2 regions of the Enterobacter cloacae complex sp. HYC033_NIDB genome follow, and region 1 is predicted to be linked to the other one. Evidence: predicted binding sites of a transcription regulator. Region 1 holds the regulator's gene; the other holds the start of a gene.

Region 1 (15,132 bases):
TCAGTACCTTGTGCTCTGTCTGCAACTGTTCACGGTTGCGCAGCGCACCGTTGCGAATACGCGAGCGCTGCACCGCTCTGTCGAGTAAGCGAGTATTTACTTCAACAATTCGCTCTGTTGTCTGCGCCAGGCGGGTGGTCTGCTCCTGCTGATACTCCCATAGCGGACGTAGCTGGGCGGCGGGCTGCGCCAGCTTGAGCTTCGCCAGTTGGGGCGCGGCGTCCGTCAGAGCCTGTTGCGCCTGCTGCTGCGAAGCGGCTGCACGCTGCTGCTCACGTATCAGTTCGTCGTTACGCGTAAGCCACTGAAAATCTTTCTGTTGGCTTTGCTGCTGTGCCAGCAGGACTTTTTCTTCGTCAGTAAGTGCCTGCAAACTTTGCTGCAAGTGCTGCTGCTGTTCCTCGCTCAGCAGCACAACCCCTGCGGCCTGCGCTTCGCACATCTCCAGCGCGTTACGTGCCGCTTTGTGTTTTTCAAAAACCATGGCGGAAATCTGGCCGTAAATTTCCGTGCCGGTCAGTTCCTCCAGCAGCTCTGCGCGATCGCTCGGTTTAGCATTCAGGAAGGCGGCAAACTGCCCCTGAGAGAGCAACATCGAACGGGTAAAGCGACCATAGTCCAGCCCGGTAAGCGTGGCGGTTTGTTCCAGCTTATCCGTGACTTTGTCGGCCAGAATTTTGCCGTCTTCGCAGCGGGCCAGCTCAACGCGCGGTGCCTGTAAGTTCCCGTCCGGCTGGTTGCGGGCGCGGTTCTGGCTCCAGAAAGCGCGATAAGCAACGCCTTTGACCTCAAATTCCACTTCTGCCAGGCATTCGGCGGTATCGCGCGTCATCAGGTCGTTTTGCGCCTGAGAGACCTTATTAAGACGCGGCGTTTCGTGGTAAAGCGCCAGGCAGATGGCATCCAGCAGCGTGGTTTTACCCGCGCCGGTTGCGCCGGTGATGGCAAACAGTCCGTTGCTGGCGAACGGCTCCGCGGTGAAATCAATTTTCCACTCACCCTTTAGCGAATTCAGATTTTTCAGGCGCAGGCTCAGAATTTTCATGCGTTTTCGTCCTCGTCATGGAGGGAATGCAGGGTCTGGGCAAACAGCTCGTTAAGCCTGGTGCGTCTGGCCTCGTCCACCTCTTCATGCGCAAGCCGCCGCGCGAACACCTCTTCAACCCGAAGTTCGCTAAGCGTTTCACGCTGGGCGTTGAGCAGTATTTTCTCGCGCTGCTCGCGGCTGCGGCGTACCAGCAGCACCTCCACGGGAAGGTCTTCCGTCAGCGTCTGTATTTTACGCTGCATATCGTACAGGTAGTCGTCGGTGGTGATTTCGATATCGAGCCAGACGGGGGGATTAAGCGCTGCGCCGCGCCACTGCTCAAGCTGAGCGGTAATGGCGGCCAGATCGCCTTTCAGCACCGCCAGCGGCTGGGTGACCGGCACCTCAAGCGTCTCAACGGCGCTGAGTTTGCCTCCGGTGAAGCTCACCAGATGCACGGATTTGGCTTTGCCCGTTTCGTCAAAACTGAGCGAAATGGGCGAGCCGCAGTAGCGGATATGCTCGCAGCCGCCGATGATCTGCGCCCGGTGAATATGCCCGAGGGCAATGTAGTCGGCGGGGGGGAAGTTTTGCGCCGGAAACGCGTCCAGCGTACCGATATAGATCTCGCGCACCGCATCACTCTTACTGGCTCCGACGGTGGTGAGGTGCCCGGTGGCAATGATCGGAATGGCCTGATCGCCGCGCAGGGCGCAGGCTTCCGTATGTTGCTGGTGATAATAGCGGGTGATGGCCTGCAACAGATGCTGCTGTTTTTCGCTGCCGGACAGACCTGCCTGGCTTTGCACGATATCGCGCGGGCGTAAAAACGGAATTGGGCACAGCACTGCGCCCGGCGTGCCGTCGCGTTTTTTCAGGATCTGCGGCGCGTGTCCGGCGCTGGCCACCACGGTGGTATTGAGGAACGCCAGAATATCGCGGGATTCATTCAGCGTCGCCACCGAGTCATGGTTTCCGGCGACAATCACAAGGTGACAACCGGTTTGCTGGAGGTTGACCACAAAACGGTTGTGCAGCTCACGCGCATAGCTCGGCGGCGATCCGGTATCAAAAATGTCGCCCGCCACAATAATCGCGTCCACCTCGTGAGCCTGAGCCGTCTCCAGCAGCCAGTTCAGGAACGCTTCATGTTCCGCGGCGCGGCTTTTGCTGTAAAAATTTTGACCCAGGTGCCAGTCTGAGGTGTGAAGTATGCGCATAAAAGATCCGTGGCAATAATAAGAAAGCAGGATTATAAACGTTCGGGGAACGGAAAATAACCGCTGTAATAAAACAACAGTTTGCTATTTATAGTGGTAATGTTTTTCATAAATCTGTCATAAATCTGACGCATAATGACGCCGCATTACAGACTTGTAACTTAAATACGATAAGACAGGGCAAAGTATGGCGAGACGTATTCTGGTCGTAGAAGATGAAGCTCCGATCCGTGAAATGGTGTGCTTCGTGCTTGAACAAAATGGCTTCCAGCCGGTTGAAGCGGAAGATTATGACAGCGCGGTGAACCAGCTGAATGAACCCTGGCCCGATCTGATCCTGCTGGACTGGATGCTGCCTGGCGGTTCCGGATTGCAGTTTATCAAGCATATCAAACGCGAGGCGATGACCCGCGATATCCCGGTGGTAATGCTGACGGCGCGCGGCGAGGAAGAGGATCGCGTGCGCGGTCTGGAAACCGGCGCGGACGATTACATCACTAAACCGTTCTCCCCGAAAGAGCTGGTGGCGCGTATCAAAGCCGTGATGCGCCGTATTTCACCGATGGCGGTGGAAGAGGTGATTGAGATGCAGGGGCTGAGCCTGGATCCTACCTCACACCGGGTCATGACCGGTGAAAATCCCCTCGATATGGGACCGACCGAATTTAAACTCCTGCACTTCTTTATGACCCACCCGGAGCGCGTTTACAGCCGCGAACAGTTGCTGAATAACGTCTGGGGAACTAACGTCTATGTCGAAGACCGAACGGTTGACGTCCATATTCGCCGCCTGCGTAAAGCACTGGAACTGAGCGGCCACGATCGCATGGTACAGACGGTCCGCGGCACGGGTTATCGTTTCTCGACCCGTTTCTGAACAATGACAGGAGTGTGACGCGTGCTGGAACGTCTGTCATGGAAAAGGCTCGTCTTTGAACTGATCTTATGTTGTATTCCGGCCCTCATTCTGGGGGCTATCTTTGGCTATCTGCCGTGGTTTTTACTGGTGGCCGTGACGGGATTGCTCGTCTGGCATTTCTGGAATTTACTGCGTCTCTCCTGGTGGCTGTGGGTCGACAGAAGTATGACACCCCCGCCGGGAAGCGGGAGCTGGGAACCGCTACTCTACGGCCTGCACCAGATGCAGATGCGTAACAAAAAGCGCCGTCGTGAGCTGGGAAGCCTGATCAAACGCTTTCGTAGCGGTGCGGAGTCGCTGCCGGACGCGGTGATCCTGACGACAGAAGAAGGGACAATCTTCTGGTGTAATGGCCTCGCGCAACAGCTGCTGGGCCTGCGCTGGCCGGATGATAATGGTCAGAACATCCTGAACCTTCTGCGTTATCCCGAGTTCACGCTGTATCTGAAAAAGCGGGATTTTTCGCGCCCGCACAATCTGAAGCTCAATAACGGTCGCCATCTGGAAATCCGCGTGATGCCCTACAGCGATCGGCAGTGGCTGATGGTAGCGCGGGACGTTACCCAGATGCACCAGCTTGAGGGCGCGAGACGTAACTTCTTTGCCAACGTTAGCCACGAGCTGCGTACGCCGTTGACGGTGCTTCAGGGCTACCTGGAGATGATGCAGGAGCAAACGCTTGAGGGGGCGCCGCGTGAGAAAGCACTGCATACCATGCGGGAGCAGACGTTCCGCATGGAAGGGCTGGTCAAACAGCTGCTGACGCTTTCAAAGATTGAGGCTGCCCCGTCGCTGGCGCTAAACGACATCATTGATGTGCCGATGATGTTGCGGGTGGTGGAGCGCGAAGCCCAAACGCTGAGTCATAATCAGCACACCCTGAGTTTTGACGTTGATAACACGCTGAAAGTGCTCGGCAGTGAAGATGAGCTGCGAAGCGCTATCTCAAACCTGGTCTATAACGCCGTGAATCATACCCCGAAAGGGACGCATATCGCGGTGAGCTGGCAGCATACCCCGGCGGGCGCTGAGTTTAGCGTCGAGGACAACGGGCCGGGGATCGGGCCCGAGCACCTCCCGCGTCTCACCGAACGATTCTACCGGGTGGATAAGGCGCGCTCGCGGCAGACCGGCGGGAGCGGACTGGGACTGGCAATTGTGAAGCATGCCGTCAGCCATCACGAAAGCCGGCTCAATATCGAAAGCACCTTGGGTAAGGGCACGCGCTTTAGCTTCGTGATTCCGGAACGATTAATTGCCAAAAAAAGCGCCTGACGGCAGATGTGTCAGGCTACCTTTCCACGGGCCAGCGATTGCTGGCCCGTTTGCTTTGCAGTCAAGCGAAACGCGGATGAATATTATACGGCTGGTGCTTTTTTGTTCGCATGATTAGCCATGAGTTTTTCTTATACATGGCATATTATTTTGGTCTGAATTTTCATGCTGGCATATTGTTCTGGTTTTACGATCCCTTCTTGCCTTTAAACGTTATAAGCGTTTAAATTGCCCCCCATATACTGTCAGACCGACTGTATTTGCGTGGTAAATCGAAAAACTATTCTTCGCCACGCCAGGACGGGAGCATATCCCGCTGAAATTGAGCAAATTTTCCGCTGTATCGTCCCGTGAGGGATGGCGAAAATCTCAACGTATTCAACACCACATCCACAGGCAGTAAGGTTTTATGACCCATCACTTGAAATCGCGTGACATTATCGCGCTGGGCTTTATGACATTTGCGCTGTTCGTTGGCGCAGGTAACATCATTTTTCCTCCAATGGTTGGCTTACAGGCGGGTGAACACGTCTGGACGGCTGCGTTTGGCTTCCTGCTTACTGCCGTGGGCCTGCCGGTACTGACCGTTATCGCGCTGGCGAAAGTCGGTGGCGGTGTGGACAGCCTCAGCACCCCGATTGGCAAAGTGGCTGGCGTTCTGCTGGCAACCGTCTGCTATCTGGCCGTTGGCCCGCTGTTCGCGACCCCACGTACGGCGACCGTCTCCTTTGAAGTGGGTATCGCCCCGCTGACCGGTGACGGCGCGATGCCGCTGTTTATTTACAGCCTCATTTACTTCGCCATCGTGATTCTGGTTTCTCTCTATCCCGGCAAACTGCTGGATACCGTGGGTAACTTCCTGGCTCCGCTGAAAATTGTGGCGCTGATCGTGCTGGCGGTTGCGGCCATCGTCTGGCCTGCGGGGCCCATCAGCTCCGCGATGGACGCTTATCAGAACGCGGCGTTCTCAAACGGTTTCGTGAACGGCTATCTGACAATGGATACGCTCGGTGCGATGGTGTTTGGTATCGTTATCGTTAACGCCGCGCGTTCCCGCGGGGTGACCGAAGCGCGCCTGCTGACTCGCTACACCATCTGGGCTGGCCTGATGGCCGGTGTCGGCCTGACGCTGTTGTATCTGGCGCTGTTCCGTCTGGGTTCAGATAGCGCAACGCTGGTCGATCAGAGCGCAAACGGCGCGGCGATCCTGCATGCTTACGTGCAGCATACCTTTGGTGGTGCAGGCAGCATGCTGCTGGCGGCGCTGATTTTCCTGGCCTGTCTGGTGACGGCGGTGGGTCTGACCTGCGCCTGCGCGGAGTTCTTCGCTCAGTATCTGCCGCTCTCTTACCGCACGCTGGTGTTTATCCTTGGCATCTTCTCCATGGCGGTGTCAAACCTCGGTCTGAGCCACCTGATTCAGGTGTCAATTCCGGTGCTGACGGCGATCTATCCGCCATGTATCGTGCTGGTGGTGCTGAGCTTCACCCGCCCGTGGTGGCATAACTCGACGCGAATTATTGCGCCGGCCATGTTTATCAGCCTGATTTTTGGTATCCTTGACGGGATCAAAGCATCAGCATTTGCAGAAATCCTGCCAGCCTGGACACAGCGTCTGCCGCTGTCCGAGCAGGGCCTGGCCTGGCTGATGCCTTCCGTTGTAGCGCTGGTTCTGGCGATTATCTGGGACCGTGCGGCAGGGCGTCAGGTGACATCCAACGCCCATTAATCAACGGCAACAAATTGTTTAACCACGGGGCTTAAGGCCCCGTGGTTTTTTGTTTTTTTCGTGTTGAATGGCAAGATTTTAATGGAAAGCACTAACAAACTTAAACGTGGATTGAGCACCCGCCACATCCGCTTTATGGCGCTGGGCTCGGCTATCGGCACCGGTCTTTTTTATGGCTCGGCAGATGCCATCAAAATGGCCGGTCCAAGCGTTCTGCTGGCCTACATCATCGGCGGCGTGGCGGCCTATATCATCATGCGTGCGCTGGGGGAGATGTCGGTTCACAACCCGTCTGCCAGTTCCTTCTCCCGCTACGCACAAGAAAACTTAGGCCCGCTGGCCGGGTTTATCACCGGCTGGACCTACTGCTTCGAAATCCTGATTGTCGCCATTGCCGATGTGACGGCGTTTGGCATCTATATGGGGGTCTGGTTCCCCGCCGTGCCGCACTGGATCTGGGTACTGAGCGTGGTGCTGATCATCTGCGCCGTTAACCTGATGAGCGTGAAGGTGTTTGGCGAGCTGGAGTTCTGGTTCTCCTTCTTCAAGGTCGCGACCATTATCATCATGATCCTCGCCGGTTTCGGCATCATCATCTGGGGTATCGGCAACGGTGGGCAGCCAACCGGCATCCATAACCTGTGGAGCAACGGCGGCTTCTTCAGCAACGGCTGGCTCGGGATGGTCATGTCGCTCCAGATGGTCATGTTCGCCTATGGCGGTATTGAGATTATCGGCATCACCGCCGGGGAAGCGAAAGATCCGGAGAAGTCCATTCCGCGCGCCATCAACTCGGTGCCGATGCGTATCCTGGTGTTCTACGTGGGCACGTTGTTTGTGATTATGTCCATCTACCCGTGGAACCAGGTGGGCACCAACGGCAGCCCGTTTGTCCTGACTTTCCAGCATATGGGCATTGCGTTTGCCGCCAGCATTCTCAACTTTGTGGTACTGACCGCCTCGCTGTCGGCCATCAACAGTGACGTCTTCGGCGTGGGTCGTATGCTGCACGGCATGGCGGAGCAGGGCAGTGCGCCGAAGGTGTTTGCCAAAACATCGCGTCGCGGCACCCCGTGGGTAACGGTGCTGGTCATGACCGTGGCGCTGCTGTTCTCGGTTTACCTGAATTACATCATGCCGGAGAACGTCTTCCTGGTGATTGCGTCACTGGCGACCTTTGCGACGGTGTGGGTGTGGATCATGATCCTGCTGTCGCAGATTGCGTTCCGTCGCCGCCTGTCGCCAGAAGAGGCCAAAGCGCTGAAGTTTAAAGTGCCGGGCGGCGTGCCAACGACCATTGTCGGTCTCATCTTCCTGGTCTTCATCATTGGCCTGATTGGTTATCACCCGGATACCCGTATTTCCCTGTACGTGGGCTTCGCGTGGATCGTCCTGCTGCTGGTGGGCTGGATGTTTAAATGTCGCCGCGATCGTCAGCTGGCGGAAGCACAGTAAGGTAAAAATGCCGGGTGGCGCTGCGCTTACCCGGCCTACACTCCCTTTTGCCCTGGAAAAAATCTCCTCCTCCGTTCTCCTCCCCCAATAATCCCGAACACGATGAGCTATCTTTAATCACCCTGTGGCAAGGTGACGTCAATTTCATCAAAGGGGATTCGTGATGTTAAACGCCTGGCACCTTCCGGTTGCCCCATTTGTTAAGCAAAACAAAGACAACCTTGTGATTACGCTCTGGCTGGCAGGGGACAATCAGCCTGAACGTGTGACCCTGCGCGCCGAAGTGGATAACGAAGAAACGTCGCTGAAAATGCACAAAGTGCGCAGCCAGCCGCAGCCGGGCGTCACGGCGTGGCGGGCAAATATCGATTTGCGCAGCGGGCAGCCGCGTCGCCGCTACGGCTTCAAGCTGCTGTGGAACAACCGGCAGCTGTGGTTTACCCCGCAGGGCTTCAGCCGTTTTCCTCCGGCCCGGCTGGAGCAGTTTGCCGTGGATCACCCGGATAACGGCCCGCAGTGGGTTAACGATCAGGTCTTTTACCAGATTTTCCCGGACCGCTTTGCGCGCAGCGAAAAGCGCAACGCCGATCAGGACAAGGTTTATTACCATCATGCGGTCGGTCACGACATTATTCTGAAAAAATGGGACGAGCCGCTGACCGCCCAGGCGGGGGGATCGACCTTTTACGGCGGCGATCTCGACGGTATCAGCGAAAAACTGCCGTACCTGAAAACGCTCGGCGTGACGGCGCTGTACCTGAACCCGGTGTTTAAAGCGCCAAGCGTGCACAAATACGATACGCAGGATTATCGCCACGTTGACGAGCAGTTTGGCGGTGACGAGGCGCTGCTGCGGCTGCGGCACAACACGCAAAAAGAGGGTATGCGCCTGATCCTTGATGGCGTGTTCAATCACAGCGGTGATTCTCACGCGTGGTTTGACCGTCATAATCAGTCGATGAGCGGCGCATGCCATAATCCAGACTCACCGCAGCGTGACTGGTACAGTTTTGATGAGAATGGCCGCGCCCTGGACTGGCTGGGCTACCCGAGCCTGCCGAAGCTCGATTTCCAGTCGCCATCGCTGGTGAATGAGATCTACGGCGACGACGACAGCATCGTGCGCCACTGGCTGAAAGCGCCGTGGAACATGGACGGCTGGCGGCTGGACGTGGTGCATATGCTGGGTGAATCAGGCGGGGCGCGGAATAACCTTCAACATGTCGCCGCCATTACCCGGTCGGCAAAAGCGGCCCGGTCGGAAGCGTTCGTCTTCGGGGAACACTTTGGCGACGCGCGTCAGTGGTTGCAGGCTGATGCAGAAGACGCGGCGATGAACTATCGCGGCTTCACCTTCCCGCTGTGGGGTTTCCTCGCTAACACCGATATCTCTTACGATCCGCAGGATATCGACGCCGAAACCTGCATGGCGTGGATGGAAAACTATCGCGCTGGCCTGTCGCATCAGCAGCAGCTGCGGATGTTTAACCAGCTCGACAGCCATGATACCGCGCGCTTTAAATCATTGCTGGGTAAAGATGTGGCGCGTCTGCCGCTGGCGGTGACCTGGCTCTTTACCTGGCCGGGCGTACCCTGCATCTACTATGGCGATGAAGTGGGGCTGGAGGGGAATAACGATCCGTTCTGCCGTAAAACCTTCCCGTGGGAGAGTGAAAAACAGGATCAGGATCTGTTCAGCCTGTACCAGCGTATGGCGACGCTGCGCAGGCAGAGTCAGGCCCTGCGCTACGGGGGCTGCCAGGTGATGTACGCCCACGATAACGTAGTGGTCTTTGTCCGCGTCTATAACCAGCAGCGCGTGCTGGTGGCGATCAACCGGGGCGAGGCGTGTGAAGTGGTGCTGGAAGATTCACCGCTGCTGGCCGGTAAAACGTGGAAGATCAAAGAGGGTAAAGCGACGTTCCAGGAGAGCGTGCTCACGCTGCCCGCGATCTCCGCTGCGGTCTGGTTCGGCAGCTAAGCGCAGGCAGAATAGTTTTCACCTTTTAAGATGGCGCAAATGCAACGATTTGTGTCAATCTTAGCGGATCGTTTACGGTGAAGGTGGAAACATGGACGAGCTTTACATCCTTGGCTGTTTGTTCCTGGTTTTTGCGCTGGTCGTGGCACCCGTGCTCGCGGTGATAGGCTTTAACCGAAGCACGGCGGCGCGGCAGGAGATCGCCCGGCTTCGCCAGCGCATTGAGGCGCTTGAGCAGCGCGGTGTCGCTGAGAAAGCGCCGGAGCCGGTGCAGACCGCCGCGCCGGTGGAGACGCCAGCGTCGGTGGCAGAAGCCGTTACCGCACCTGTCGATCCCTGGCGTCCCGAACCGCCCGTCACTGAAGCAGAACCAGCGCTTGTACCGGCGGCAAAACGGCCTTACACCTTTGGCGGCATCCTGTCCTCGCTGACGCGCTGGTTTATGCAGGGCAATCCGCTGGCAAAACTGGGGATTGTACTGCTCTTCCTCGGCCTCTCTTTCCTGCTGCGCTATACCGTTGAACATTCACTGTTTCCGCTTGAGCTGCGTCTTGCCGCCACGGCGCTGTTTGCCATGGTTCTGCTGGCCGTTGGATGGCGGCTGCGGCACAGGCAGCGGATCTACGCGCTGATCCTCCAGGGCGGGGCGACCGGCGTGCTTTATCTAACCGTCTTTGGCGCATTCCGGCTGTGGCAAATGCTGCCGATGACGCTGGCGTTTGCGCTGCTGGTGGTGATTTGCGCGGCGAGCGTCGGGCTGGCCGTGCTGCAAAAGGCGCTGAGCCTTGCCATGCTGGCGAGCCTCGGCGGATACCTTGCGCCGCTGCTGTTGTCTACCGGAGGCGGCAGCTTTGTGGCGCTGTTCTCCTTCTATCTCCTGTTATCCATCGGCATTCTCGTCATCAGCATCTGGCAGCACTGGCGCGAGCTCAACCTGCTCGGGTTGCTCTTTACGTTTGGCGTTGGCGGGGTGTGGGGGCTGAGCGACTACCAGCCGGAAGACTATGTTATTTGTCAGCTGTTCCTGATTGCCAATACGCTTATTTTTGGCGTGTTTAGCGTGGCGCTGTCGCTGCGGGCGCAGGAAAAAGGCAAACAGATTATTGACGGCGCACTGCTGTTTGCTCCGCCGCTGATTGGTTTTGGGATGCAGTATGGCATGACGTCTCACTGGACGTACGGCCCGGCGCTCAGTGCGCTGGGCTATGGTGCGTTTTATCTCTCACTGGCGTTTCTCGCACTGCGACGCTATCCGTCTGTCGGGCGGCCACTGATTATGGCGGCGCTGGCGATCGGCGGCGGGTTTGCCACGCTTGCCATTCCGCTGGCGCTTTCAGCGCGCTGGACGGCGATGGCCTGGGCGCTGGAAGGGCTGGGTATTCTCTGGCTGGGCGTGCAACAGCAGCAGCGGCGCATGAGCTATAGCGGGACGGCGCTGCTGGTGCTGGCGCTCGGCAGCGCGATATGGGCGCAAATGGACGGCGTCACCTCGTTGAGCCTGCTGCTTATTTTCGCAGTGCTCAGTCTTTGCTGGCTGGCTGCGGCCTGGCTGTGGCAGAAAATCGCGCAGCCGGGCAGTTGGGCATTGCTGGCCGGTGGGCTGCTGTTCTGGTTAGTGGCGCAGCTGGGCGCATCTCAGCTGTTCCTGAAGCAGGAGTTATCGGTTCTGGCAGGCGTGCTGGCGCTGACGGCGGCGTCGGCCTGGGGATGGCGGCAGGCCGCCGCTCGTCTGGCGTGGCGGGAGCTGGATGCCAGCAAATGGCTGCTGTGGCCGGTGATGCTGCTGATGGTGCTGTATCAGATCTGGCAACAGCAAATCCTGGCGGCCAGCTGGGCAAATCTGGCCTGGGCTATTGCGCTGCCTGCCGCCCTGATGCTGCTGCGGTGCGACGAAGATAAACTTCTGCCGCGCATCTCAATGGGGCTGCATCTGTCGCTGGTGTGGATGATTTTACTCGCCATAGCCGCCGAGCTTTACTGGTTTGCCCGCTCCCTGCCGTGGGGCATGGCGGCCTGGGGAAGCGGCATTGCGATGGCTGTTGGCGGTGGGGTGATTATGGCGCTCTCCGCGGCCGTGCGGCGTCGCGGGTGGCCGTTCCGGGTATGGCCTGCGCTCTACGCCTGCCTTGCCGCGATCCCTGTGGTTGTGGCGCTGGTGGTATTGCTGGTCGTGACCAATTTGCAGGACGGTGTGGTCTATCGACAGACATGGCTGCCGCTGGTGAACCCGCTTGAGGAAGGGGCGGCGTTCGCGCTGCTGGGGCTGGTGGTGTTTTATCGGGAAGTGGATCGCTACTATCCGGCATCGCTTGCGCAGTCCCGTCCGTGGCCCGCCGTTGTGCTGATGGCCCTGGGTTTCTGGTGGCTTAACGGCGCATTGCTGCGCGCGCTGGCGTGGTACGGCGAGGTGGCCTGGAATATGGAGTCGTTGTGGCATTCGCGGCTTATCCAGACCACCTTTGCCCTGTTCTGGATGTTGTGCGCGCTGGTGGTCATGATCCGCGCCACCCGTCACGCCTCCCGTCAGCAGTGGCTTGGCGGTGCGGCGCTACTGGGGGTGGTCATGCTCAAACTGATGCTGGTGGACAGCGCGGGCGGTGGCGGCCTGGCGCGCGCCGTCGCGTTTATTGGCGTGGCGATCCTGGTCCTGATTGTGGGCTATTTCTCGCCGCTACCGCCTAAAGCAGGAGAAGAAAAATGAAATGGATGAACGCGGTTGTTTGTGCGGCACTGCTGGCCGTGGCCGGTCCGGCATTCTGCGAGGGCGCGCCAGCGGAATCCCCGCGGGATTATGCCTATGGCCTGTCCCTTGATACCTCTGCCTCTTCGCCGTGGTATCGGGTCATGCTGCCGCTGGCGGTTTATCAGCAGAGCACATCGCCCGATCTGCGCGACGTGCGCGTGTTTAATCAGTCGGGCGAGCCGGTACCGTTCAGCCTGGTTACCACGATGCGTCCGCAGCCGGCACCGACCACCACGGCGCTGCGCCTCTTTGCGCTTAACGCCTCGCCGGGCGGAGAAGAGGACAGCGGCGATAAAATTATGCTACGGGCCAGAAACGGCGTGGAAATTGTGCTGGAAGGGCAACACGCGGCGGCTGCCGGACAGCACTATCTGCTGACCCTGCCGGAAAACGCGACGGAGGTTCCGCTCTCTCAGCTCCAGCTTTTCTGGGACACGCCGCAGGGCTCGTGGCAGGGGACGGCATCGGTCTATTACAGCGAGGATCTGAAAAACTGGTATACCCTGCGCGAAGAGATGCCCCTGCTGGACGTGATGAGTGGACAGGATCGCCTGAAGCTCGACCGCATCGATACCGATCTGGTGTTATCGCCTGAGGCGAATCGTTATCTGCTGCTGGTGCTGAACACGGGGCGTTCTGCCCTGACGTTAACCGGCGTCAACGCGATTAACGCGACTGAACAGCCGGAATCTGAGCACATTAGCCTGGCGGGAGAGGGGGAGCGGTTATCCGAAAGCGAAGCCGTGTGGCGCTGGAAACATCCGCAGCCTCTGAGTGCGATCGGCTTCATGCTGAATGGCGACGGTGTTCTCCCGGCAGAAATAGCCTGGCGGGAGGCGGATAAGGATCGGTGGCATACGCTGAAAAAAGAGGTGATCTACCAGCTCGGCGGCAAAACGTCTGAACCTGTTCCGCTCCCTGGCGGGCTGGTCGAGGCGGTAAAAATCAAGACCCTCAATGCGCGTTTGCCTGAGAACCTGCCTGGCGTGACCGGGCAACGCGTGCGCTACGATCTGGTGTTTAACGCGCAGGGGAAGGGGCCGTACCTGCTCGCGTGGGGGAACGGGGCTGCGAAACCGGCGAGCGTGGAGACGGATATGCTGATCCCGACCGAACTGCGTAAAACCTACGATCTGGCAGCCCTGCCGATGGCGGATACGCTGGAACCTGTCCCGCTGGGTGGCGAGGCGCGTTTAACCGCGACGTCTGCGGCTGAGCAGGAAAGCAGAATGAAAACGCTGATGGTCTGGGGCGTACTGATTGCGGGGGTGATGGTGCTTGCGGGTATGGCATGGCGCATCTGGCGCGAGGTAAAAAAAGACGGCGCAGCATAAGCCATAAAAAAACCCGCGTATTCGCGGGTTTTTTGGTAAACCGTGCCGATTACAGGCTGGATACGTTCTCAGACAGGTATTTAGCTACGCCGTCTGGGGAAGCCGCCATACCTTCTTTACCTTTTTCCCACTGAGCCGGGCACACTTCACCATGCTCTTCGTGGAACTGGAGCGCGTCAACCATGCGCAGCATTTCGTCGATGTTACGACCCAGCGGCAGATCGTTCACAACCTGGTGACGAACGATGCCGTTCGCGTCGATCAGGAAAGAACCACGTAGTGCAACGCCAGCGTCCGGATGTTCGATACCGTAAGCCTGCTGGATTTCGCGTTTGATGTCCGCAACCATCGCGTATTTCACTGCACCGATGCCGCCGTTTTCGACAGGGGTGTTACGCCATGCGTTGTGTACAAATTCAGAGTCGAAGGAGACGCCAACCACTTCCACGCCACGCTTCTGGAATTCTTCGTAACGTTTGTCGAACGCGATCAGCTCAGACGGGCAAACGAAAGTGAAGTCCATTGGCCAGAAGAACAGAACGGTCGCTTTACCGTTGGTGTGCTGTTTGAAGTTGAAGTTTTCAACGATTTCACCATTGCCCAGAACGGCGGCAGCTGTAAAATCCGGAGCCGGACGAGTTACCAGAACCATATGATTCTCCTGTAGATACTAAGGTTATTTGGAACGCAACGCGGGCCAGTATAGAGGCAGTACGGGAATAAGACAAAGAGGTGGTAACAATCGTTCCACCAGCTTTTACCTATCAATCGAACCGACTTCACAGTTCTTTATTTTTCGCCTGCGTCATCATACGCGGGTAGAACTGCCAGAAGCGGGTTTCCAGCGCATCATAATGTCCATCCAGGTCATGCCATGAGTCGCGCAGCGCGTCCAGACGCGGTCGACGGCTCGCCATGCCGTTCAGGACGTTCTGAATGAAATCCATCTCGCGGTATCGCTCCAGCCAGCGTTCAGACCAGAGATAGTTATTCAGATTCACAAAGCGCGGCGGGGAGTCCGGCAAAATGATCGACACCTGCGCGTGGGCGTAGCGCACAAACTCAGGCAGCGACATATCAGGCGACAGCCGGGACCAGTGGCGCGACAGGAAATGATCCCACATGACGTCGAGCGTGATCGGCGCCACGCGTCGGGTTTCGGGGCGGAACCAGGCTTTGGCTTCCGTCACTTCCGGCAGGTTATCGGTCAGCACGTCGATGCGGCGGTGCATAAAAATCCCGTCGACAACCTCCGGGGAAAAGTCTTCCGCGGGGTTGCCGCGTACAAAATCGGCCAGCAAATTGCCGGAGAGGGAGCTGTCCGCGAGATGAGCGAGATGCAGGTGAGCGAGAAAATTCATGCGTTTTCGTTGTCCGGTGGCGGCTAGTTGTTGCAGCAAAAGGGTGTGAGCACTAGACTATGCCGCCTGTTTTTAAGTCACGAGTATA
Region 2 (15,132 bases), 450 kb from region 1:
CGCGCAGCCGCTGGCCGCGACGCTGGCGGGCGCGTGCTCCCTGAACATTGAGTGCCAGCAGAGCCGCATCGATTTCCGTCTGCGTACCCGCTATGTCGATGAGCAGGCCGACAACCTCGATGACGCGCTGGCGCGCATCAAAAAGTACACCGCTGAAGGCAAAGCCGTGTCGGTTGCCCTGTGCGGCAACGCGGCGGATATTCTGCCGGAACTGGTGGCGCGCGGCGTGCGTCCGGATCTGGTCACCGACCAGACCAGCGCTCACGATCCGCTTCACGGCTACCTGCCAAAAGGCTGGACGTGGGAAGACTACCAGCAAAAAGCGGAAACCGATCCTGAGGGCACGGTACTGGCGGCTAAACGCGCCATGGCGGAACACGTCTCCGCGATGCTGGCCTTCAGTAAGATGGGTATTCCGACCTTTGATTACGGGAATAACATCCGCCAGATGGCGAAAGAGATGGGGGTGAATAACGCCTTTGACTTCCCCGGCTTCGTGCCCGCCTATATTCGTCCGCTGTTCTGCCGCGGCATCGGGCCGTTCCGCTGGGTTGCCCTGTCCGGCGACCCGGAGGATATCTACAAAACTGACGCCAGAGTGAAAGAGATTGTCGCCGACGACGAACACCTGCATCGCTGGCTGGATATGGCGCGCGAACGCATTAACTTCCAGGGCCTGCCGGCGCGTATCTGCTGGGTCGGGCTGGAGTGGCGGCAAAAACTCGGCCTCGCCTTTAACGAAATGGTGCGCAGCGGCGAAGTCTCCGCGCCGATCGTCATTGGCCGCGACCACCTGGACTCCGGCTCTGTCGCCAGTCCGAACCGTGAAACCGAAGCCATGCGCGACGGCTCGGATGCGGTCTCCGACTGGCCGCTGCTGAATGCCCTGCTGAACACCGCCAGCGGCGCGACCTGGGTATCGCTGCACCACGGCGGCGGCGTCGGGATGGGCTTCTCCCAGCACTCCGGGATGGTCATCGTCTGTGACGGAACTGATGAAGCGGCCGCGCGTATCGCTCGCGTGCTGCACAACGACCCGGCAACCGGCGTGATGCGTCACGCGGATGCGGGTTACGAGATTGCCATTGATTGTGCCAAAGAGCAGGGCCTGAACCTGCCGATGATCCCCGCCACACAAGGAAAGCCTGCATGAACGCGTTAACACTTACTCCCGGCTCGCTGACGCTCAAACAGCTGCGTCACGTCTGGCGTCATCCGGTGACACTCTCCCTTGATGAAAGCGCCCACCGTGCCATTAACGACAGCGTGGCCTGCGTGGAGGCGATTGTGGCGGAGGGGCGCACCGCCTACGGCATCAATACCGGGTTTGGCCTGCTGGCGCAGACCCGCATCGCCACGCACGATCTGGAGAATTTACAGCGTTCGCTGGTGCTGTCGCACGCGGCGGGGGTTGGCCAGCCGCTGGACGATGAGATCGTCCGCCTGATGATGGTGTTGAAAATCAACAGCCTGGCGCGTGGGTTTTCCGGCATTCGTCTGAGCGTGATCCAGGCGCTGATGGCGCTGGTCAATGCGGAAGTTTATCCGTGGATCCCGGCGAAGGGCTCCGTCGGCGCCTCCGGCGATCTGGCGCCGCTGGCGCATATGTCGCTGCTCCTGCTGGGTGAAGGCCAGGCGCGCTGGCAAGGGGAGTGGCTGCCTGCGAAAGAGGCGCTGAAAAAAGCTGGCTTAACGCCGATCACCCTCGCGGCAAAAGAGGGGCTGGCGCTGCTCAACGGCACGCAGGCGTCGACCGCTTTCGCGCTGCGCGGTCTGTTTGAAGCGGAAGATCTGTTCGCCTCGGCGGTGGTGTGCGGTGCACTGACCACTGAGGCGGTGCTCGGCTCGCGTCGTCCGTTCGATGCCCGCATCCACGAGGTGCGCGGCCAGCGCGGGCAGATTGATGCCGCTGCCATGTACCGCCACGTACTTACCGATACCAGCGACATTGCCGATTCGCATCACAACTGTGAGAAGGTGCAGGATCCGTATTCCCTGCGCTGCCAGCCGCAGGTGATGGGCGCCTGCCTGACGCAGCTGCGCCAGGCGGCAGAAGTGCTGCTGGTGGAGGCCAATGCGGTGTCCGATAACCCACTGGTATTTGCTCAGGAAAACGAGGTGGTTTCTGGCGGTAACTTCCACGCCGAGCCGGTGGCGATGGCCGCAGATAATATCGCCCTGGCGATTGCCGAAATCGGGGCGTTGTCTGAGCGTCGAATCGCGCTGATGATGGATAAGCACATGTCCCAGTTGCCACCGTTCCTGGTGCGTAACGGCGGCGTAAACTCGGGCTTTATGATCGCCCAGGTCACCGCCGCGGCACTGGCAAGCGAGAACAAAGCCCTGTCGCATCCGCACAGCGTGGACAGCCTGCCAACCTCAGCCAACCAGGAAGATCACGTTTCGATGGCCCCGGCTGCCGGGCGTCGCCTCTGGGAGATGGCCTCTAACACCCGCGGCGTGCTGGCGGTGGAGTGGCTGGCGGCGTGTCAGGGTATTGATTTGCGCGAAGGGCTAAAATCCAGCCCGCTGCTGGAGCAGGCGCGCCAGGCACTGCGCGAGCACGTTACGCACTACGATGACGACCGCTTCTTTGCGCCGGATATTGATAAGGCTATGCAACTTCTGGAGGAAGGACGGCTGGTGGGGCTGTTACCTTCGGTGCTGTGATTTTTACCCTCACCCTAACCCTCTCCCACAGGGAGAGGGAATTGTTAGGTTTTCTCCCTCTCCCTGTGGGAGAGGGCCGGGGTGAGGGCATCAGCCCGCACGATTACGAATACATCGCCGTAATCGACGCGCTACCCAGCGAATGGAAATGCACGTTAAAGCCTACCATCGCGCCGCTCGCCCCTTCGTCGACCTCAATCTTGTCCACATCCAGCGCGTGCACGGTGAAGATATAGCGGTGCGTTTCCCCTTTTGGCGGCGCCGCGCCGCCGTAGCCCGCTTTGCCAAAGTCAGTGCGCGTCTGAATCGCACCGTCAGGCAGAGCAACCAGATCGGAACCGGAGCCCTGCGGCAGCACGCGCGTGTCGGCGGGCAGGTTTGCCACGATCCAGTGCCACCAGCCCGACCCGGTTGGCGCATCCGGATCGTAGCAGGTCACGACAAAACTTTTGGTTCCCGCTGGCACATCGTCCCACGCCAGATGGGGAGAGATATTATCCCCCTGATAACCCATCCCGTTAAACACGTGACGTTCCGGCAGCTTTTCGCCGTCGCGCAAATCTTTACTGATGATTTTCATCCGATTTCCCTCGTTACTCACTCATTCAGAAAGTGTAACGCATGGGGTTAAATCGTGAAATGCGCTGAAATGTTAACGGCTTTAACCACTGCCCCGGTCAGCTTGCGGAGCTGATCCGCAGAAATGCTGTACGGCGGCATGAGGTAAATCAGCTTACCGAAAGGTCGCACCCACACGCCCTGGTCAACGAAGAAGCGCTGCAACGCGGCCATGTTCACCGGATGCGTTGTCTCGATTACCCCGATGGCGCCCAGTACGCGGACGTCCGCGACGTATTCCGCCTCCGCCGCCGCGCTTAACTGCTGCTTCAGCTGCGCCTCAATCGCCGCCACCTGCGTCTGCCATGCGCCGCTTTCCAGAATGGCGAGGCTTTCGCTTGCCACGGCGCAGGCCAGCGGGTTGCCCATAAACGTCGGGCCGTGCATAAAGCAGCCCGCGTCGCCGTCGCTGATGGTATCGGCAACCTGGCGGGTGGTAAGCGTGGCGGAGAGCGTCATGGTGCCGCCGGTGAGCGCTTTCCCCAGGCACAGAATATCCGGCGCGATCCCCGCATGCTCGCAGGCGAACAATTTCCCGGTGCGGCCAAAGCCGGTGGCGATCTCATCGGCAATCAACAGGATCCCTTCGCGGTCGCACATCTTCCGAATGCGCTTCAGCCACTCGGGATGGTACATCCGCATTCCGCCCGCGCCCTGCACAATCGGTTCGAGAATAACGGCGGCAATCTCGTGGCGATGGGCCGCCATCAGCCGCGCGAAGCCCACCATGTCCATCTCGTCCCATTCGCCGTCGAAGCGGCTCTGCGGGGCTGGCGCAAACAGGTTTTCCGGCAGATAGCCTTTCCACAGGCTGTGCATGGAGTTGTCCGGATCACATACCGACATCGCGCCGAAAGTGTCGCCGTGATAGCCGTTGCGGAAGGTAAGGAACCGCTGGCGCGTTTCGCCCTTCGCATGCCAGTACTGCAACGCCATTTTCATCGCCACTTCCACGGCCACCGAGCCGGAGTCGGCCAGGAAAACGCACTCCAGCGATTCAGGCGTCATCGCTACCAGGCGACGGCATAAATCCACCGCGGGCTGATGCGTGATCCCGCCAAACATCACGTGTGACATCTGGTCAATCTGCGCTTTCATCGCCGCGTTCAGTCGCGGGTGGTTGTAGCCATGGATCGCTGCCCACCAGGAGGACATCCCGTCAACAAGCCGCTCGCCGCTGGCGAGATGCAGCTCGCAGCCGTGGGCAGAGGCCACCGGATAGACGGGAAGGGGGCGGGTCGTGGAGGTATAAGGGTGCCAGATATGCTGCTTGTCGAAGGCGAGATCGTCCTGGGTCATAATCGACTTGTAAACCATTTTGAAAAGTTTTAGGTTTACAAGTATAAACCGAACCGACAATTAACAAAACCCTTTGGAGAAGCCCGATGGCTCACCACGCACGCTGGACGATGTCGCAAGTCACTGAATTATTCAACAAACCTTTCCTGGAGCTAATGTTTGAGGCGCAACAGGTGCACCGCCAGCACTTCGATCCGCGTCATGTTCAGGTCAGCACGCTGCTGTCGATCAAAACCGGGGCTTGCCCGGAAGACTGCAAATATTGCCCGCAAAGTGCGCGCTATAAAACCGGTCTCGAATCCGAGCGCCTGACGGAAGTCGAGCAGGTGCTCGACTCCGCGCGCAAGGCCAAAAACGCTGGCTCGACCCGCTTCTGCATGGGCGCGGCGTGGAAAAATCCGCATGACCGCGACATGCCCTATCTGGAGCAGATGGTGAAGGGGGTGAAGGAGATGGGGCTTGAAGCCTGCATGACCCTCGGCACGCTGAACGAGGAGCAGGCGCAGCGTCTCTCGGCGGCGGGGCTGGATTACTACAACCACAACCTCGATACTTCGCCGGAGTTCTACGGCAACATCATCACCACGCGCACCTATCAGGAGCGTCTGGACACGCTGGATAAAGTGCGTGATGCGGGGATCAAGGTCTGTTCCGGCGGGATCGTGGGACTGGGCGAGACGGTAAAAGATCGTGCCGGCCTGCTGTTACAGCTGGCAAACCTGCCGACCCCGCCGGAAAGCGTGCCCATCAACATGCTGGTGAAGGTAAAAGGGACGCCGCTGGCGGATAACGAGGACGTGGATGCCTTCGATTTCATCCGCACCATCGCGGTGGCGCGCATCATGATGCCGACCTCTTACGTTCGCCTCTCTGCCGGTCGCGAGCAGATGAGCGAGCAGACCCAGGCGATGTGCTTCATGGCCGGGGCCAACTCCATCTTCTACGGCTGCAAACTGCTGACCACGCCAAACCCGGAAGAGGACAAAGATGTCCAGCTGTTCCGCAAGCTGGGGCTGAACCCACACCAGACCGAGGTACAGGCGGGGGATAACGAGCAACAGCAGCAGCTGGAGCAGCAGATTTTTAACGCCGACACCGACCAGTTCTACAACGCGGCAGCCGTATGACCTGGCAGGCACGTATCAGGACCGCGCTCGACGAGCGGCGGGCGGCGGATGCGTTTCGGGTGCGCAGGGTAGTGGAAAACGGTGCAGGCCGTTTTCTCTCCCGGGAAGGAGAGCGGTTCTGTAATTTCTCCAGCAACGATTATCTGGGCCTGAGCCAGCACCCGCAGATCGTTCGCGCCTGGCAGCAGGGCGCGGATCGTTACGGCGTGGGCAGCGGTGGCTCCGGGCACGTCAGCGGCTACACCACGGCGCATCAGGCGCTGGAGGAAGAGCTGGCCGGCTGGCTGGGCTACCCGCGGGCGCTGCTGTTTATCTCCGGTTTTGCCGCGAATCAGGCGGTGATTACCGCCCTGATGGGCAAAGACGACCGCATCATCGCGGACCGCCTGAGCCACGCGTCCCTGCTTGAAGCGGCCAGTCTCAGCCCGGCGCAGCTGCGGCGTTTTGCCCATAACGATGCCTCTCAGCTGAACGTCCTGCTGGGTAAACCCTGTTCAGGGCTTCAGCTGGCGGTGACGGAAGGGGTATTCAGCATGGACGGCGACAGCGCGCCGCTTGCCACTTTGCATGACGTCGCAAAACAGCAGAACGCCTGGCTGCTGGTCGACGATGCCCACGGCATTGGCGTCACCGGCGAGGAGGGGCGCGGAAGCGCGCACCAGCAACGCGTCAGGCCGGAACTGCTGGTGGTCACCTTCGGCAAAGGCTTCGGCGTCAGCGGCGCCGCGGTGTTGTGCAGCGAGCCGGTGGCCGATTACCTGGTGCAGTTCGCCCGGCACCTGATCTACAGCACCAGCATGCCCCCGGCGCAGGCCGTGGCGCTCTCTGCGTCGCTTGCGGTGATCCGCGGCGAAGACGGCGCTGAACGCCGGGCGCGCCTGGCCGACCATATTCAGCGTTTTCGCCGGGGGGTAAGCGCACTGCCTTACCGGCTTACCGACTCGCACAGCGCCATTCAGCCCGTGATTGTGGGTGAAAACCATCGGGCGCTGATGCTGGCACAGGCGCTACGAGAACGCGGGCAGTGGGTCACGGCGATCCGCCCACCCACCGTGCCGCCAGGCACCGCGCGCTTGCGTCTGACGCTCACGGCAGCGCACGAGCCGCAGGATATCGATACGCTTCTGGAGGCACTGTATGTCTCCCGTCAATAAACAGGCCGTTGCCGCCGCGTTTGGCCGGGCTGCGCAAAGCTATTCACAGCACGATGAGCTGCAACGCCTGAGCGCCCGCGGGCTGCTGGCCGCGCTCGGTGAGGGGCGTTTTGCGCAGGTGCTCGACGCTGGCTGCGGGCCTGGCGGCAATAGCCGCTACTGGCGCGCAACGGGTAGCCACGTCACGGCGCTGGATTTATCCGCGCAGATGCTGGATGAGGCCCGCCAGCAGCAGTCAGCAGACCGTTATCTGGTGGCCGATATCGAGGCCATCCCGCTGGAGGATGCGCTGTTTGACCTTGTCTGGAGCCATCTGGCGGTGCAGTGGTGCGCCAGCCTGCCGCAGGCCCTACGCGAGCTGTACCGCGTGGCGCGGCCCGGCGGAGCGGTGGCCTTTACCACCCTGCTGGAAAGTTCGTTGCCAGAGTTGAATCAGGCGTGGAGGGCAGTGGATGCGCAGCCGCACGCCAACCGGTTTCTCTCGCACGTACAGGTCACTCAGGCGCTGGCAGGCTGGCGCTATCGCAGCGTGGTCCAGACCGTCACCCTCGAATTTAGCGATGCGTTAAGCGCCATGCGATCGCTTAAGGGCATAGGCGCGACGCACCTGCACGCCGGACGGGAGAAGAAACCCCTTACCCGTGGCCAACTCCAGCGTCTCGAGCTGGCCTGGCCGCAGGAGCGGGGCCGGTTCCCGCTCTCTTATCATCTTTTTCATGGGATTATTGAACGTGACTGAACGTTATTTTGTTACCGGCACGGACACTGAAGTCGGTAAAACGGTTGCCAGCGCCGCGCTGTTGCAGGCGGCGCGTCTGCTGGGGAAAACAACGGCCGGGTATAAGCCCGTAGCCTCCGGCAGCGAGATGACGCCGGAAGGCTTACGTAATACCGATGCGCTGGCGCTACAGCGTAACAGCAGCCTTGCGCTGGCCTATTCTGCGGTGAACCCCTATACCTTTGCTGAACCCACCTCGCCGCACATCGTCAGCGCCGATGAAGATCGTCCGATTGATTTTTCGGTGCTCTCTTCCGGGTTACGCGACCTGGAAACACTGGCCGACTGGGTGCTGGTGGAGGGGGCTGGCGGCTGGTTTACCCCGCTGTCCGACGAGCAGACATTTGCTGACTGGGTGCAGGCCGAGCAGCTTCCGGTCATTCTGGTGGTTGGCGTGAAGCTTGGCTGTATCAATCACGCCATGCTGACCGCCCAGGCCGTGCAGCAGGCCGGGTTGCGTCTGGCAGGGTGGATTGCCAATGACGTGGTAGCGCCGGGTAAACGTCATGCTGAGTATCTGGCGACGCTGAAGCGGGTGCTGCCTGCGCCGTTTCTCGGCGAGATCCCGTGGCTTGCCGACGGCGCAGAGCAGGCGGAAACCGGACGCTATCTCGACCTCAGCGCCTTATGTCCCGCGCCATCCAGTGCGCAATAAGGTCGTCATCCAGCTCGTTAACGTGGCCCTGTGCCACGTTACGTCCGCGATAGAGCATGCAGAAACGATCCGCTACCCGGCGGATAAACGACAGCTGTTGCTCCGCTAACAGCACCGTCATTCCCAGCTCCCGATTCAACCGCACCAGCAACTGCCCCAGCCTGCGCGCGAAACCGTGCCCTGCGCCATGCATGGGCTCATCCAGAATCAACACGCGCGGACGATTAACCAGCGCACTGGCGAGGGCCAGCTGATACTGGTCGTCAGGGGACAGCGCAGAGGCACGGCTCTGTCGCAGCGGATAGAGCTCCGGAAACAGGGCATACACGTCACTTTTTGATGCCGGATCGGGTTTCCCCGTCGCCCGCATAGCGATATGCAGATTTTCATCGACGGTCAGCTGGGAAAATATTCGCCGATCCTGCGGGACGTAGCCTATCGTCGGCGGCGCCGGGAATGCGGACGCAGGGCTGAGCAAGTTATGCGGCGGCGCGCCAGCCTCATGCCAGATGATGGTGCCGCTCTCGACGGGCACCTTTCCGGTAATGCAGTTCATAAGCGTGGATTTGCCCATGCCAGGCAGGCCAACAATGCCCGTACAGATGCCTTGCGGGAAATCGATATTCACGTTCCATAGCGTATGTTGGCTTCCGTAAAACTGATTTACAGCACGCAGACTCAACATCTTTCTCTCCTTAAAAATGTGTGGGGTGATGCACAGAGTGATGTCTGCAAAACGCCTGCCAGGAACTTCATAATGATTAAAAAAAGGCCATTTTTAGGAATAACTCACTATCAAAAGCTGAACGTTTATACGAATTGCACACTCCCGGTGCTGCGTATGTCGAATTGTGGTGCAGGAGAAATGACAGAATTGTGATTAAGATCTCGCCAGTCGCTTATGAAAAAATGAACGTTTTCCAGGCAAAAAAGAGTGATAAAAATTTTTTACTGCCGCTTCGTGGGAAAAACCGGGAATTTGCTGGAGTGCATGCTGTACGGGCTGGAGGCAGTTATCCACTATTCCTGTGGATAACCTTGTGCATTAGAGTTAGAAAACCCGCGATAAGCGAGAGAATACGCGGGTTACAACCAAATTGATGCGAAACGCGGCTTAATAAATTAGTCTTTATTTTTTAACGAATTAGATAAAAGCAATTCCCTCAACGCCAGCGAGACCTGTTGCCATAAAACTTTCATAACCGCCCTTGACAAATGTTAAAAAAGTAATAGTTCTGGGGATAACCCCCTGAGGCTGGTGTTTTATTTTGTCACAGTCGAAATTTGGCTCGCGAACGCACTAATCCTCTCTGCGCTACGCTAAATATCCTGACACGCTACTGGTTTTTCATCCAGTGTTTTTTACTGGCAATCCTGGCCACAACGAGTAAAATTACTCACCTGCCGCTTATTCTGTCATCAGGTCGTCGCCCATGAGTAAACCGTTTAAACTGAATTCTGCTTTCCGTCCTTCCGGGGATCAGCCCGAGGCTATTCGTCGCCTGGAAGAGGGGCTGGAGGACGGGCTGGCGCACCAGACCCTGCTGGGGGTTACCGGTTCGGGCAAAACCTTCACCATTGCCAACGTCATTGCCGATCTCCAGCGTCCGACGATGGTTCTCGCGCCGAACAAAACGCTGGCGGCGCAGCTGTATGGTGAGATGAAAGAGTTCTTCCCGGAAAACGCGGTGGAGTATTTCGTCTCCTACTACGACTACTACCAGCCGGAAGCCTACGTTCCCAGCTCCGACACGTTTATCGAGAAAGATGCCTCGGTGAACGAACATATCGAGCAGATGCGTTTGTCGGCGACCAAGGCGTTGCTGGAGCGTCGTGATGTGGTGGTGGTGGCCTCGGTGTCGGCGATCTACGGCCTGGGCGATCCGGATCTCTATCTCAAGATGATGCTGCACCTGACGCAGGGGATGATCATCGATCAGCGTGCGATTTTGCGCCGTCTGGCGGAGTTGCAGTACACCCGTAACGATCAGGCGTTCCAGCGCGGGACCTTCCGCGTGCGCGGCGAGGTGATTGATATCTTCCCGGCGGAGTCGGACGATATGGCGCTGCGCGTGGAGCTGTTCGACGAAGAGGTTGAACGCCTGTCGCTGTTCGATCCGTTGACCGGTCACGTCGAGTCGGTGATCCAGCGCTTCACCATCTACCCGAAAACGCACTATGTAACGCCGCGCGAGCGTATTGTGCAGGCGATGGAAGAGATCAAAACCGAGCTGGCGGACCGCCGTAAGGTGCTGCTGGCGAACAATAAGCTGCTGGAAGAGCAGCGCCTGAGCCAGCGTACCCAGTTCGATCTGGAGATGATGAACGAGCTGGGCTACTGCTCCGGCATCGAAAACTACTCGCGCTACCTCTCCGGGCGCGGGCCGGGCGAAGCGCCGCCGACGCTGTTTGACTACCTTCCGGCGGACGGCCTGCTGGTGATCGACGAATCCCACGTTACGATCCCCCAGATCGGCGGGATGTACCGCGGTGACCGCGCGCGTAAAGAGACGCTGGTGGAGTACGGGTTCCGACTGCCGTCAGCGCTGGACAACCGTCCGATGAAGTTTGAAGAATTTGAGGCGCTTGCTCCGCAGACCATCTACGTATCGGCGACGCCGGGCAACTACGAGCTGGAAAAATCCGGTGATGACGTGGTGGACCAGGTGGTGCGTCCGACCGGGCTGCTGGATCCAATTATCGAGGTTCGTCCGGTGGCGACGCAGGTGGACGATCTGCTCTCGGAAATACGTGCCCGTTCCGCCATCAACGAGCGCGTGCTGGTTACCACGCTCACCAAACGTATGGCGGAAGATTTGACGGAGTATCTGGAAGAACACGGTGAGAAGGTGCGGTATCTGCACTCGGATATCGATACCGTGGAGCGTATGGAGATCATCCGCGATCTGCGTCTGGGCGAGTTCGACGTGCTGGTCGGTATTAACCTTCTGCGAGAAGGGCTGGATATGCCTGAGGTGTCGCTGGTGGCGATTCTGGACGCGGACAAAGAGGGCTTCCTGCGTTCCGAGCGCTCGCTGATCCAGACCATAGGCCGCGCCGCGCGTAACGTCAACGGGAAGGCGATCCTGTACGGGGATAAAATCACCCCGTCGATGGCCAAAGCGATTGGCGAAACGGAACGTCGTCGCGAGAAGCAGCAGCGCTACAACGAAGAGCACGGCATCACGCCGCAGGGGCTGAACAAGAAGGTGGTGGATATCCTGGCGCTGGGTCAGAACATTGCGAAGACCAAAGCGAAAGGCCGCAGCAAGGCCCGTTCAGTGGTGGAAGAGGATACCGTCGCGCTGACGCCGAAAGCGTTGCAGCAGAAGATCCACGAGCTGGAAGGGCAGATGATGCAGCACGCGCAGAACCTGGAGTTCGAAGAGGCCGCGCAAATCCGCGATCAGCTGCATCAGCTGCGGGATCTGTTTATTGCGGCATCGTAGTTTTTTGCCCGGTGGCGTTTTCTCCCTCTCCCTGTGGGAGAGGGCCGGGGTGAGGGCATCAGGCCGCACAAAACGAACCTAACCTAATGCCTGAATCGCCTTCTCCAGCGCCTCGCGCAGCAGATGGCGGTCGTGGCGATATTTAATATCGCTGGCTTCCAGCGGCTCCTGCACCACCACGCGATCGCCAATCCCCGATACATCCACTTTCGGCCCGACCACGACACCATCGATAATTTTCTTACCAACGTACTGTTCCATCAGGTCCAGCTTATCCGCCAGCGACAGGCTTGCCGCCGCCGGGCTGAGTTCGCGGCCTAAATTACCGATATAGACCATGGGCGCAGGCGTTCTGCGCAGCGCCTGCGCCAGCTCTTTCACCAGCAGGATCGGCATCAGGCTGGTATAAAAACTTCCCGGCCCAATCAGGATCAGATCGGCCTCGGCAATCGCTTCTACCGCTTCACGCGTTGCGGGTACGCTGGGGTAGGTCATTAGCTCTTTTGGCGGAAGAAGAAGCTGGTCGATATTCACTTCACCATACACTTCGTGATCGTCGGCATCGATCGCCATTAAATCCACCGGCTGTTCGGACATCGGGATCAGGAATGCATCCACCTTTAACAGGTTACGAATTAAATTGATCGCTTCCAGAGGGCGCACGCTCAGGTGATCCAACGCCTTTAACATCAGATTTCCAAGGTTATGGCCTGAAAGTTCACCATTTCCGCCAAAACGGTACTCAAACATTGCCGAGGCCACGCTTGGCTCCGTGATGAGCTGGTTGAGGCAATTGCGCATGTCACCCCAGGCTATCCCGCCTTCAGCACGTCGGATCCGCCCGGTTGAGCCGCCGTTGTCCGTTGTTGTCACGATGCCCGTCAGGCGCGAGCCCAGTGACGATAACGACGACATCACTCGTCCCAGACCGTGACCTCCGCCAAGAGCGACCACACGGTCCAGATCCGCAAAAGTGCGATTGCGCATACCTATTCCTTATCCTGTTAAGCTTGCGTCACAGTAACGCAACTACTCCTAAAAGACGATGCCTCTCACAAACCATAATGACGTATATCAATGCGAAAGCGCTGTTTTTGCGTATTCTGTAGTGAAAATGCACGATAACATCGTTATATATAAATTTATATAGCGAAAAGCGACAATGGCGAAGTGGCGATTTCCACGCTACTATCGCCATAACCCCGTTTTCAAAACTGAAAACATACACTCTAGCCCTGGCGCCTGTGTCGAGAGATATGGCGCCCTGGCCGTGGCGGATTTGCCACCAGGGTACAGAAAGAAATGACTGTGCCTCCCGATCTGGAAAGGTGTACATGGCTTCACAACTTACTGATGCTTTCGCGCGTAAGTTTTTCTACTTACGTTTGTCGATTACCGACGTGTGTAACTTCCGTTGCACCTACTGCCTGCCCGATGGCTACAAGCCGGGCAGCGTCACCAATAATGGCTTTCTCTCCGTGGATGAAGTACGCCGCGTCACGCGCGCGTTCTCTGAACTTGGCACGGAAAAAGTGCGTCTTACCGGGGGAGAGCCCTCCCTGCGCCGTGATTTCCCTGACATCATTGCCGCCGTGCGTGAAAACGAACGTATCCGCCAGATCGCGGTGACCACCAACGGTTACCGCATGGCGCGTGACGTGGCGAACTGGCGCGATGCGGGGCTGACGGCGATCAACGTCAGCGTCGATAGCCTGGACGCCCATCAGTTCCACGCCATTACCGGCCAGGATAAGTTCCAGCAGGTGATGGACGGCATCGATGCCGCGTTCACCGCCGGTTTCGACAAGGTCAAAGTCAATACCGTGTTGATGCGTGATGTGAACCACCATCAGCTGGACACTTTCCTGGCGTGGATCAAACCGCGCCGCATTCAACTGCGTTTTATTGAGCTGATGGAGACCGGGGAGGGTAGCGAGCTGTTCCGTCGCCATCATATCTCCGGCATGGTTCTGCGCGACGAACTGCTGAAACGCGGCTGGATCCACCAGATCCGCCAGCGCAGCGATGGCCCGGCGCAGGTCTTTTGTCATCCGGATTATGAAGGCGAAATCGGCCTGATCATGCCCTATGAAAAAGACTTCTGTGCCAGCTGCAACCGCCTGCGCGTCTCCTCCGTCGGCAAGCTCCATCTTTGCCTGTTCGGGGATGGCGGCGTCGATCTACGCGATTTGCTGGAAGATGACGCCCAGCAGGACGCGCTTGAAGCACGTATTTCCGAGGCGCTGACGCACAAAAAGCAGACCCATTTCCTGCATCAGGGCAACACCGGCATTACTCAGAACCTGTCCTATATCGGCGGGTAATCAGGCTTTAGAAGGAACCAGAAGATGAGTCAGGTAAGCGCGGAATTTATCCCGACACGCATTGCTATTCTTACCGTTTCCGAACGTCGTGGTGAAGAGGATGATACCTCTGGCCACTGGCTGCGCGAGGCGGCACACGAAGCCGGACACCAGATTGTTGATAAAGCGATCGTCAAAGAAAACCGTTACGCCATTCGCGCTCAGGTCTCACAGTGGATTGCGGGTGATGACGTCCAGGTGGTGCTGATCACTGGCGGCACCGGCTTTACCGCAGGCGACCAGGCACCGGAAGCGCTGCTCCCGCTGTTCGATCGCGAAGTGGAAGGCTTCGGCGAAGTGTTCCGCATGCTCTCCTTTGAAGAGATTGGCACCTCTACGCTTCAGTCCCGTGCCGTCGCGGGGGTGGCGAATAAGACGCTGATCTTCGCCATGCCGGGGTCGACCAAAGCCTGCCGCACCGCGTGGGAAAACATTATTGCCCCGCAGCTGGATGCCCGTACCCGTCCGTGTAATTTTCATCCCCATTTAAAGAAATAAGCTATGTCACAACTGACCCACATAAACGCCGCTGGCGAAGCGCATATGGTGGATGTCTCCGCCAAAGCCGAAACGGTGCGCGAGGCGCGTGCTGAAGCGTTCGTCACCATGCTGCCGGAGACGCTGGCGATGATTATCGACGGCAGCCATCACAAGGGTGACGTGTTTGCCACCGCCCGCATCGCCGGTATTCAGGCCGCTAAACGTACCTGGGACCTCATCCCGCTCTGCCATCCGCTGATGCTCAGCAAAGTGGAGGTAAATTTGCAGGCGCAGCCGGCGCATAACCGTGTGCGTATCGAGTCCCTGTGCCGCTTAACCGGGAAAACCGGCGTGGAGATGGAGGCGTTGACGGCGGCCTCCGTGGCGGCGCTGACCATCTACGACATGTGTAAAGCGGTACAGAAAGATATGGTGATTGGCCCGGTGCGTCTGCTGGCAAAAAGCGGCGGCAAATCCGGTGATTTTAAGGTGGAAAGCCATGATTAAGGTGCTCTTTTTTGCCCAGGTCCGTGAGCTGG

What was found. The regulator PhoB, encoded in region 1, activates phosphate uptake and scavenging genes when phosphate is short. The targets are predictions, from matches to a motif close to CTGTCATAAAACTGNCNNAT.
Region 2: a site for PhoB is predicted at 9,484-9,503, ahead of uvrB (excinuclease ABC subunit UvrB). Genes of this name have one in related genera too.

What each region holds. Positions count from the first base shown of each region.
Region 1 covers NZ_CP115123.1:1,812,522-1,827,653, forward strand. Annotated here, with positions in the region: gene sbcC (exonuclease subunit SbcC) at 1-1,045, opposite strand, end outside; gene sbcD (exonuclease subunit SbcD) at 1,042-2,247, opposite strand; gene phoB (phosphate response regulator transcription factor PhoB) at 2,435-3,124, shown strand; gene phoR (phosphate regulon sensor histidine kinase PhoR) at 3,146-4,441, shown strand; gene brnQ (branched-chain amino acid transporter carrier protein BrnQ) at 4,851-6,170, shown strand; gene proY (proline-specific permease ProY) at 6,252-7,625, shown strand; gene malZ (maltodextrin glucosidase) at 7,789-9,606, shown strand; gene O1721_RS08590 (DUF2339 domain-containing protein) at 9,698-12,307, shown strand; gene O1721_RS08595 (DUF3999 domain-containing protein) at 12,304-13,683, shown strand; gene O1721_RS08600 (peroxiredoxin C) at 13,733-14,335, opposite strand; gene acpH (ACP phosphodiesterase) at 14,463-15,044, opposite strand.
Region 2 covers NZ_CP115123.1:2,265,671-2,280,802, forward strand. Annotated here, with positions in the region: gene hutU (urocanate hydratase) at 1-1,153, shown strand, start outside; gene hutH (histidine ammonia-lyase) at 1,150-2,670, shown strand; gene O1721_RS10865 (kinase inhibitor) at 2,774-3,250, opposite strand; gene bioA (adenosylmethionine--8-amino-7-oxononanoate transaminase) at 3,298-4,587, opposite strand; gene bioB (biotin synthase BioB) at 4,674-5,714, shown strand; gene bioF (8-amino-7-oxononanoate synthase) at 5,711-6,868, shown strand; gene bioC (malonyl-ACP O-methyltransferase BioC) at 6,852-7,607, shown strand; gene bioD (dethiobiotin synthase) at 7,600-8,301, shown strand; gene O1721_RS10895 (ABC transporter ATP-binding protein) at 8,264-8,986, opposite strand; gene uvrB (excinuclease ABC subunit UvrB) at 9,735-11,750, shown strand; gene yvcK (uridine diphosphate-N-acetylglucosamine-binding protein YvcK) at 11,829-12,737, opposite strand; molybdenum cofactor riboswitch at 12,964-13,097, shown strand; gene moaA (GTP 3',8-cyclase MoaA) at 13,085-14,074, shown strand; gene moaB (molybdenum cofactor biosynthesis protein B) at 14,099-14,611, shown strand; gene moaC (cyclic pyranopterin monophosphate synthase MoaC) at 14,615-15,100, shown strand; gene moaD (molybdopterin synthase sulfur carrier subunit) at 15,093-15,132, shown strand, end outside.